DNA from 2 places in the Aminobacter sp. BE322 genome. Region 1 is predicted to be linked to the other one. Evidence: predicted binding sites of a transcription regulator. Region 1 holds the regulator's gene; the other holds the start of a gene.
The links. The regulator LexA, encoded in region 1, represses DNA repair genes until DNA is damaged. The targets are predictions, from matches to a motif close to TGTTCNNNNTGTGTTCNG.

Region 1 (4,976 bases):
GCGTTCGCTTGCGGGCAATTTGTGGCGCAAGCTCTGGACGCTGGCGGTCGGGCTTCTTGCGACCTCGCTGATCGCCGGGCTGGCGACCAGCGTGTTCGGGGCCTGGAATTTCCAGCGCATCTCGCCGCTCAGCCTTTTCGCCAACCTGGCCGTGATGCCCATCGTCTCGGTGCTGGTGATGCCCTTCGCGGTTGCTGCCGGCGTGCTGATGCCGCTCGGCCTGGACGGCCTGTTCCTCGACACGATGGGGCGCGGCCTGGCCACCATGGTCGCCCTGGCGCAATGGTTCTCCGAGCGGTCGCCGGTCGACGCCGTCGGCCTGATCTCCGCCCGCGCGGTGATCCTGGTGTCGGTCGCGCTCTGCATCGCCTCGATGGCGACCACCTGGCTCAGATTCGCAGCCCTGCCATTCGCCGCAAGCGGATTGCTGCTGCTCGGCGAGGCAAGGATCCCAGACATACTGATCTCCGAAGACGGCCGGCTGGTCGGGGTGCCGACGGCGGGCGGCAGGCTGGCGGTCAACCGCGCACGTCCGAGCGACTTCATCACCGACAGCTGGAAGAGGGCCCTGGTTGCGGAGGAACTGGTCGGCCCGGTTGGCGCGGGCGGCAAGCCTTCGACCGTAACGGCCGCAATCGCAAAGTCGGATGCTTCGACGCCGCGCGAGCCAGCCTTGCCCCAGGAAGGAGGAGAAAAAGCGGACCGCAGGGAAGCCTTCGTTTGCGACGGTGGCCTCTGCACCATCGAGCACCCTTCAGGCGCCGTGATCGCCCATGCCGGCAATGCGGCGGCAGCCAAGCGTGCCTGCGCCGTGGCGAGCCTGATCGTGATCGACGATGCGACGGCGCGGGCTCCCTGCGCGAATTCGGCGGCGACCGTCGTCAGCAAGCGCGACCTGGCGCGTTTAGGCAGCGTCGCCGCGTACCTGCCTGAAAAAGGAGAGGCGGCGGTCCGTCAAATCGAAATCCAGAAGGCGATAGCCGCGCCCTACCGGCCGTGGCATGAGCACCGGGCATTCTCGCGCGAAGCACGCGGACTGCCGCCATTCCGCCGGGACCGTGCAAAGCCGCCGCCGGAGAAGGCCGCGCCATGAAGCATCTCGCAGCCCGACGGAATCGTCGGGCGTCGCATGAACAAGGCCAAGAAAAAGCAGCGGGAGCCATTCCCGGAAAAATGCGAGGCGGTTTGCCGTCGGAGTTGCTCGGACCAAAGAGATAGGCCGTTTTGGCTTTTCGATCAAAAGCGGCAACGCTCTTGGCTGCGGAATTGCATTCGTCGGAATGCCCGCCGCTCTGGCCCGGCCTCGCTGCAACCCAGAAAGATGACGATCCCGACCGGCCCGAGGCGGGATCAGGGCATTTCCTCCATTCATCGGACCGCGAAGACGCTCCATCTCTTTGGTCCGAGCAATTCCGGACGGAAACCGCTGCGCACTTTTCCTGGAATTGCCCTAGTAGCGCCGGATCAGCCCGACCAGCTTGCCCTGTACCTTGACCCGGTCGGGGCCGAAGATGCGGGTTTCATAGGCGGGATTGGCGGCCTCGAGCGCGATCGAGGCGCCCTTGCGGCGGAAGCGCTTGAGCGTCGCCTCCTCGTCGTCCACCAAGGCAACGACGATCTCGCCCGGATTGGCGCTATTGGCATTGCGGATGATGACCGTGTCGCCGTCGAAGATGCCGGCCTCGATCATCGAATCGCCCTTGACCTCGAGCGCATAGTGCTCGCCGCCCGAAATCATGTCCGGCGGCACCGAGATCGAATGCGTCCTGTGCTGGATGGCGTCGATCGGCACGCCGGCGGCGATGCGTCCCATCACCGGGATGGCGACCGCCGCGCCTGCATCGTCGTCATTGCCGGCCGAAAGCGCGCGTGACGGCTCGGGCTTGCGCCCCAGGCTGCCTTCGATGACGCTGGGCGAAAACTTCCTGGCGGCGTTGAGGCCCGGCGCGATCGAGTCGGGCAGGCGGATGACTTCCAGCGCGCGCGCGCGGTTCGGCAGGCGCCGGATGAAGCCGCGCTCCTCGAGCGCGGTGATCAGGCGATGGATGCCCGATTTGGAAGCGAGGTCCAGCGCCTCCTTCATCTCGTCGAAGGACGGGGGGATGCCCGCCTCCTTCAGCCGCTCATGGATGAACAGCAGAAGCTCGTGTTGTTTGCGCGTCAGCATCGCTGCCCCCAAGGGAATCGAAAGAAAAACAAACCCGGAACAAACACTATATGTTCCAGTTGTGTTCCGCAACCGATTAAATTTTGGTGAAGGCGCCGAGGGGCGCTCAGCGCAGCATCAGCACCAGGCAGCCAGTGCCAGATTCGGCGGCCGCTGCGAAGGGCTCGCGGATGATGACGCAATTGGCGTCGGCCAGTGTCCGCAGCATCGACGAGTCCTGGACCCCGAAGGGCACGGCGACGAGGCCGGCGTCGGTCTTGCGCACCACGCCGCGCACGTAGTCCTGGCGCAGGTCGTTTTCCTTCATGGGCGCCCCGAGCACGGCCTCGCGGATGTCCGGCGCATAGGGCCGCCCGCCGAGCTTCGCCAGAACCGGTTTCAGGAAGAGGTGCGAGCAGATGAGGCTCGCCACCGGGTTGCCGGGCAGGCCGATGCAGCGGGTGTCACCGAGCCGTCCGAACATCAGCGGCTTGCCCGGGCGCATGGCGATCTTCCAGAAATCGAGCTTCATGCCGAGGCCGGTCAGCACGCCGTGCACCAGGTCATGGTCGCCGACCGAGGCGCCGCCGAGGGTGACGATCACCTCGGCTCCGGCGTCGAGCGCCTGCCGGACGAGTGCCGAGATCGATCCGGTCTTGTCGGCCGCTATGCCGAGATCGAGGACGCGGGCGCCGACCGAGCGGGCAATGGCCGCCACGCCGTAGGCGTTGGACGAGATGATCTGGTCGGGGCCGGGCGAGCTTCCTGGCGGCAGCAGTTCGTCGCCGGTGGCGATGATCGCGACCAGCGGCGCGCGCTGCACCTCGAGCGTCGGATGGTTGGCGGCCGCCGCGAGCGACAGCGCGGCGGGGTCCATCAGGCGGCCGGCGTCGAGGATCAGGTCGCCTTCGCTGAAGTCGAGGCCCTTGAGGCGGATGTTGCGGCCGGGCGCGGTCGGCTCGACCACCTCGACCTCGCCGTTGCCGAGATCGCGCACGTTTTCCTGGATGACCACCGTGTCCGCGCCGGCCGGCACCGGCGCGCCGGTGAAGATGCGCACGGCCTGGCCGCGCGCGATTTTCCCTGCGAACTGCCGCCCGGCAGCCGCCTCGCCGATCACCGCAAGCCGGGCGGGCAGGTCGGCGATGTCCTGCGCGATCACCGCATAGCCGTCCATGGCCGAGGCATCGAAGGGGGGCTGGGTGCGCAAGGCGCGGAGCGGCGCGCCAAGCACACGTCCGGAAGCCTCGTCGAGGCCGATACGTTCGGTACCCGCCGGGGCAGCGCCTTCGAGCAAGCGTTCAAGCGCGTCGGCGACCGGCAGCAGCGCCATCTAGTCGACAGCCTTGTAGTCGCCCGACTTGCCGCCCGTCTTCTCGATCAGGCGGATGCCGGAAATCACCATGCCGCGGTCGGCGGCCTTGGCCATGTCGTAGATGGTCAGGCATGCGACGGAGGCTGCGGTCAGCGCCTCCATCTCGACGCCGGTCTTGCCGGTCACGCGCGCCAGCGCGGTCACCCTGAGGCCGGGCAGCGCTTCGTCCGGCTCGATCTCGACCGACACCTTGGTCAAGAGGATCGGATGGCACAGGGGCACCAGCTCGTGCGTGCGCTTGGCGGCCATGATGCCGGCAATGCGCGCCGTGCCCAGCACGTCGCCCTTCTTGGCGTTGCCGGACAGGATCAGCGCCAGCGTCTCGGGGCGCATCGTGACGGTGCCCTCGGCGACCGCCGTGCGGGTCGTCTCGGCCTTGTCGCCCACGTCGACCATGTTGGCCTCGCCGGTGGCGCCGATATGGGTGAGGGTTGCCATGTCAGGCGCTCGCCGCGAGCGGGCTGCCTTCGAGCAGCGCCCGCGTGGCGGCAGCCACGTCGGCCTGACGCATCAGGCTCTCGCCGACGAGGAAGCTGCCGATGCCCGACTTTTCCAGCCGCCGGCAGTCCTGGTGGGTGAAGATGCCGCTCTCGCCAACGAGCAGGCGGTCCGCCGGGACCATCGGCGCCAGGCGCTCGGATGTCTCCAGGCTTACCTCGAAGCTGCGCAGGTTGCGGTTGTTGATGCCGATCAGGCGCGAGGCGAGCTTCAGGGCCCGCTCCGTCTCGGCTTCGTCGTGGACCTCGATCAGCGCATCCATGCCGAGTTCGAATGCCGTGTCCTCGAGCCGGCGGGCGTCGTCGTCGCCAAGGCTCGCCATGATGATGAGGATGGCGTCGGCGCCCCAGGCGCGGGCCTCGTGCACCTGGTAGGGCTCGAACATGAAGTCCTTGCGCAGGGCGGGCAGGGTGCAGGCGTCGCGGGCGGCGGTCAGGAACTCCGGCGCGCCCTGGAAGGACGGCGTATCGGTCAGCACCGAAAGGCAGGCCGCCCCGCCCTCGGCATAGGCGCGGGCGAGCGCCGGCGGATCGAAATCGGCGCGGATCAGGCCTTTCGACGGGCTCGCCTTCTTGATCTCGGCGATCAGCCCGAAGCGGCCCTGGCCGCGCTTCGCCTCGAGCGCCGCGAGGAACCCCCTGGGCGAGGCGACGTCGCGCGCCCGTGCCTTGAGGTCGGCAAGCGGCGTGAGAGCCTTGGCGGCGGCGATCTCGTCGCGCTTGTAGGCCTCGATCTTGCGCAGGATGTCTGCCATGCCGCTACCCGTTCGACACCGCAACGAGGCGCTCGAAGACGGCGCGCGCGCGTCCACTGTCGATCGCATCGGCGGCAAGCTTGATGCCGTCGCCGATCTCGGCGACCTTGCCTGCGACGACGAGGCCCGCGCCGGCGTTCATCAGCACGGTGTCGCGATAGGCGCCCGGGGCGCCTTCGAGGACGGCGCGCAGGGCAGCCGCG
Region 2 (4,976 bases), on a different contig from region 1:
CGGCGCTCGATGGCGGCGAATGGCCGCTTGCCTTCGCGGTTCTCTTGAGCGGCTTCCTGGCGACCATTGCCTTGGGCCGCGTGTTCATCCTTGCCTTCTGGAGGGCAGACACCGTGCCGGCCGGGGGCAGGCCCGCTGAAGCACCTGGCCAGGCTGCGGCATCGCGGCTGGGCGTCGTCACCATTGCGCTGCTGGCGTTGGCGATGGTGGGCATGGGCGTCATGCCGGAGCCATTCGTCCGGGCGGCGACGGCCGCCGCCGGCGGCCTCATCGATACGTCAGCCTATGTGCAGGCAGTGTTTCCGCCTGGAGGTGGACGATGATCCCCGTGCGCTACGTCGTGCTGCTCGCGCTTGCATGGGTCGGAATGTCCGGCAGCTACACGGTGCCCAACCTGATCCTGGGCATCGCCATCGGCTGGGGCGTCCTGTTCATAGTCCGCGACCAGCTGCGGGCGGCGAAGGTGACCGTTCGCCCCTGGGCGGCGTTGCTGCTTGCTCTGCTCTTTGCGAAGGAGCTCGTCCTTTCCGCCGTGCGCGTCGCGCGGCTGGTGCTTTCCCCACGGATGGACGTCAAGCCCGGCATCTTTGCCTATCCGCTGCAGGTCGAGCGTGATTTCGAGATCACCTTGCTCGCCAACCTGATCACCCTGACCCCAGGGACCTTGTCCGTGGACGTGTCGGACGACCGACGCACGTTGTTCGTGCACGGCATGGATTGCTCGGATCCGGAAAGGGCGAAAGAAGAAATAAGGATAGGCTTCGAGAGAAGAATAATGGAGGCGTTCAGATGATGTCTGGAACAGCCTTCCTTGAAGCAAGTGCGATCTTCGCCCTAGGAATACTCGGTATTTCGTTCCTGCTGGTCGTAGTGCGGGTGGTCAGGGGGCCGTCGCTGCCAGACCGTATCCTGGCGCTCGACATGCTGGTTGCCGTTGCCATCGGCTTCATCGCAGTGTTCGGCATCCGATCGGGTTTCAGGCTCTACGTGGACGTGGCGATCGCCCTCGGACTGGTCGGCTTCCTGGCCACGGTCGCCTTCGCAAGGTTTGTGATGAGCGGCGGCGCCGACGCCAAGAAACGGGAAGAACAGGCGGAAGAGGAACAGCAGTGATGGGCGACGTCGGTGATTATCTGGCTGGGTTGCTGATCGTGGTGGGGGCGCTGTTCGCGCTTACCGCCTCGATCGGCCTGCTGCGCCTGCCGGATGTACTCACCCGGATGCATGCCGCTTCCAAGGCCGGCACGCTGGGATCCTGCCTGATGCTGGTGGCGCTTGCGCTGCACATCGGCGAGTTCGCAACCGGTGTGAGGGCGCTTGCGGGCGCAGGCTTCTTCGTGCTCACCGCACCGATATCGGCTCATCTACTGGCCAAGGCGTCATATTCTGCCGGATATCGCATTTGGGAGGGCTCTGTTCGGGACGAACTGGCCCAGAATGTGGTGTCATCCAAGAAGAACCGGCAAATCCAAGGTGGATGAGGATAGTGAGCCTGGGCGAGATCTATCGTCATCGGGCGAGTTGATCTCAGAAATTGACCTATGGTTTTCAAAAACGTTCATTTGTTAGAGAAGTGTCGAATTCGTTGTTCTTGATTTCGAAAAGAATAGTGAATTGACTTATTGCTGATACGGGCTCATTAAAGTGACGGAACGCGAGTCGCAGTCGCAAACTGCGGTATAAAATCGTGCCGCGTCCCGATCGCAATATCGGGCAAAAAAACAACCAGTCACATTGGGGCCTGAAGAATATGGATACTTCCGAAACGCCTACTGCAAACAACGATACGCTGATCGAGCTGACTGCCGACGTGGTGGCGGCCTATGTCAGCAACAATCCGGTTCCGGTCGGAGAGCTTCCGGGACTGATCGCCGATGTGCATGCAGCACTTGGACGCGTCGGCAATGCTACCGAAGCGCCCCCTGCAGACAAGCAGAAGCCGGCCGTGAATCCGAAGCGGTCGGTGCATGACGACTACATCGTGTGCCTTGAAGACGGAAAGAAGTTCAAGTCGCTCAAGCGGCACCTGATGACCCACTACAACATGACGCCGGACCAGTACCGCGAGAAGTGGGGCCTCGACGCCAGCTATCCGATGGTGGCGCCCAACTACGCCGCCGCCCGCTCCCAGCTCGCCAAGAAGATGGGCCTGGGCCGCAAGCGCAAGGGTAAGTGAACCCCCACCACCCCCTGATCAATGAGCGGCACCTTCGGGTGCCGCTTTGCTTTTCCGGCGCCTGCGCCGCGGCCGAAAGGTGAGCCTGGCAGGCTCGGCAGGCGAAATGCCTTTCAGCCGGTCGCGCACCTGCTTGAGCGCTATGTGACGGTTCAAGTCATAGCTCCAATGGCGGTTGACGCCTTTCAGCCTTTCGCGTTCGATCGCCCGCTCGAGGCGCCTCAGCAGCGAATGGGTGGAAGCGAGTCCCCCGGACAGCGCATCGGCGAGTTCGATTCCGCAGCAGATCTGCAGGGCCGCCCTCTGCCTGGCATCGGCCAGTTCCGCCAGCTTGTCCTGCCTGAATGCCGCAATCTCGTTTCGGAAATCCCTCATCTTCACCTGCCTCGTTGACGTTCGACGAATGATGCGTCCGCCCCGGCGGGTGAGGAGAAATTGAACGCCAATTTTGTTGTTCGATTAGAAATGCATGAGTTTTTCCATAGGGTTGGCAGCTCCCGGCAAGAAAATCCGTTCTTTTTTTGTTCACACCCAGCTCGACGATGGGTATAAGAACTTATTCCTATCTTCGGAGGGGCGGGTTTGGTGGGAGCTACGTCGACAGTGCTGGCGAAAAGGCAGATCGAGGCGCGCGAGGTTGCCGCGCAGCTGGAACGGACGGGGCTGGAACTTGCAGCCGACAGGCGCAACGACGAAGTCATCGAGCAGTGCGATGCCATGATCGACCTGATGGCGGCACTGTTCGGGGTTCCCAGCAGGGAACTGCGTCGCCTGGGCCGGACCGGAAACGACATCAGCCGGTTGAGGCAGATCGCGATGTATGTCGCGCATGTCGTCTTCCGTTTTAGCATGCGCGACGTCGGCCGAGGCTTCGGACGTGACAGGACGACGGTTCTGTACGCGTGCCATCTGGTAGAAGACCTGCGCGACGACCCAGATTTCGACCGTATCGTCTCATTGGCGGAGCGGGTGGCGATTGCCGCCTTCCGAGACAGGCTGGGACGCTGATCATGGCCGGGGAAGCTGCAAAGGCGCGTGCGCGCATCCTGAAGCTGCTCGCGAAGGGGAGGGCCAGCTGCATGCCGGCGGCCAGCGGCGACAAGATCCTGCTCGAAAACGAGACGGGCGACCGCATCGCCGTCGTTTCGGAACAATTGGCCGATCTTGCCCGCGAAGGCCTCTTGCGCCGACATGGAGCGGTCGTCGGCTTGACCGCGGAGGGGTTGTCCGCCGCGCGGCGGCAGACCGGCGAGACCGACCCGTTCAGGTCCCAGCACGGCGATCTTGAGGTTGCCCTTGTCGACACCGCGGCCGGCGCCCAGGCTGCCTTGGTAAATCTGTCGGAGTCGCCTTTGGGCCAGCTCGTCCGCCGCCGGAACAAGACTGGCGACCCCTTCCTGACAGGGGGCGAATTCGCTGCGGGCGAGCGCCTGCGCTCGGACTACACGCGCGGGCAGATCATGCCGAGGCTGGGTGCCAACTGGGAAGCGAGCGTGGCCTCCGGCCGCCGCGGCACGGGTGGCGGCGGGCTGAGCGAACTCACCGACGCGGCGCTCGCGGCGCGCCAGCGCGTCGACATGGCCATTGACGCCGTGGGTCCGGAACTAGCCGGCGTCTTGATCGACGTCTGCTGTTTTCTGAAAGGCTTGGAGCGCGTGGAAGTCGAGCGCGGCTGGCCGGTGCGTTCGGCCAAGATCATGCTCAAGATGGCGCTCGGCGCCCTTGCCCGCCACTACAATCCCGGCTCGGCCAATGGGCGACGAGGCAAGGTTCTGCACTGGGGGACGGCGGATTACCGTCCCAAGCTGGAGCAAGGATAGGTCACGCAGGCTGCAGCGCCGACTCGGCATCGCGCTTGATGCGCTTGACCATCGACCGCAGGCCGTTGGCCCGCTGCGGCGACAGGTGCTCGTCGAGGCCGAGCGTTCGCAGCGTCGCCTCGGCGTCGGTGCTCAGTATCTCGCTTGCCTGGCGATCCGAGAACAGGGCGAGCATGATGGCGACCAGCCCGCGCACGATATGGGCGTCGGAATCGCCCTGGAAACGGATGACCGGGTCGGCCCCGTCGCCGCGGTGGGTCACGAGCCAGACCTGGCTGACGCAGCCCTGGACCTTGTTGGTGTCGATCCGCGCGCTGTCCGGGAAGGGCGGAAGCGCCTCGCCGAGTTCTATGACATAGCGGTAGCGATCTTCCCATTCGTCCAGGAAGGCAAAGTCGTCGCGGATCGTGTCGATCGTGGTCGTCATATCGCTGGATATAGTGGCCGCGCCTTCGACCGTCACGAAAAAAGATGGCTGCACATGCCGCCCTGGAAGGACCGGGCGGCAAGGTCACGTCAATTGGCGGGTGCTGGTTCAGGCGCTGGCTGCGGGTGCTTGTCGGCTTCCGGCGCGGGCTCGACGCTTCCCGTCTGCGTGGCGGTGTCGGGCTTGCCGAACTGCTCGTCCAGCAGTTCGTAGGCGATCCGGGCGCTTTCGCGAGCTCTGACCCCTATGGTCTGCATAGCCGCCTTGCCGGTTTCGCAAACCTCCGGCTTGCGTTCGCAAATGCCGGCGATGTCGCCGACCGCCTCGCGTGCCGCAAACAGCGCCTGCAGGGGGCTAACCTGGCTTTCCCCGTCCGGACCGGTGCTCAAGGGCAGGAAGAGCAGCACCAGCGAGAACCAGAAGGCGGCCCGTATCAGAAAGCCCATGGCATGCCCCTTGCGAAATTGAGGGCCGGGGCGAAACCGCTCCGGCCACGTGTCTGCGTTGCCGCGACAATGGCACGGACCAGGAAAGGAGCGCTTGCAGCAAAAGG

Region 2: a site for LexA is predicted at 2,688-2,705, ahead of J2X50_RS15395 (cytoplasmic protein). Genes of this name have one in related genera too.

The regions. Positions count from the first base shown of each region.
Region 1 covers NZ_JBNPXB010000001.1:120,599-125,574, reverse strand. Annotated here, with positions in the region: gene J2X50_RS00595 (ComEC/Rec2 family competence protein) at 1-1,093, shown strand, start outside; gene lexA (transcriptional repressor LexA) at 1,451-2,167, opposite strand; gene J2X50_RS00585 (molybdopterin molybdotransferase MoeA) at 2,274-3,479, opposite strand; gene moaC (cyclic pyranopterin monophosphate synthase MoaC) at 3,480-3,959, opposite strand; gene trpC (indole-3-glycerol phosphate synthase TrpC) at 3,961-4,773, opposite strand; gene trpD (anthranilate phosphoribosyltransferase) at 4,778-4,976, opposite strand, start outside.
Region 2 covers NZ_JBNPXB010000010.1:66,257-71,232, reverse strand. Annotated here, with positions in the region: gene J2X50_RS15420 (Na+/H+ antiporter subunit D) at 1-323, shown strand, start outside; gene J2X50_RS15415 (Na+/H+ antiporter subunit E) at 320-793, shown strand; gene J2X50_RS15410 (cation:proton antiporter) at 790-1,113, shown strand; gene mnhG (monovalent cation/H(+) antiporter subunit G) at 1,113-1,481, shown strand; gene J2X50_RS15400 (MucR family transcriptional regulator) at 1,751-2,176, shown strand; gene J2X50_RS15395 (cytoplasmic protein) at 2,195-2,551, opposite strand; gene J2X50_RS15390 (helix-turn-helix domain-containing protein) at 2,780-3,184, shown strand; gene J2X50_RS15385 (DUF6456 domain-containing protein) at 3,187-3,996, shown strand; gene J2X50_RS15380 (SufE family protein) at 3,998-4,423, opposite strand; gene J2X50_RS15375 (DUF5330 domain-containing protein) at 4,513-4,869, opposite strand.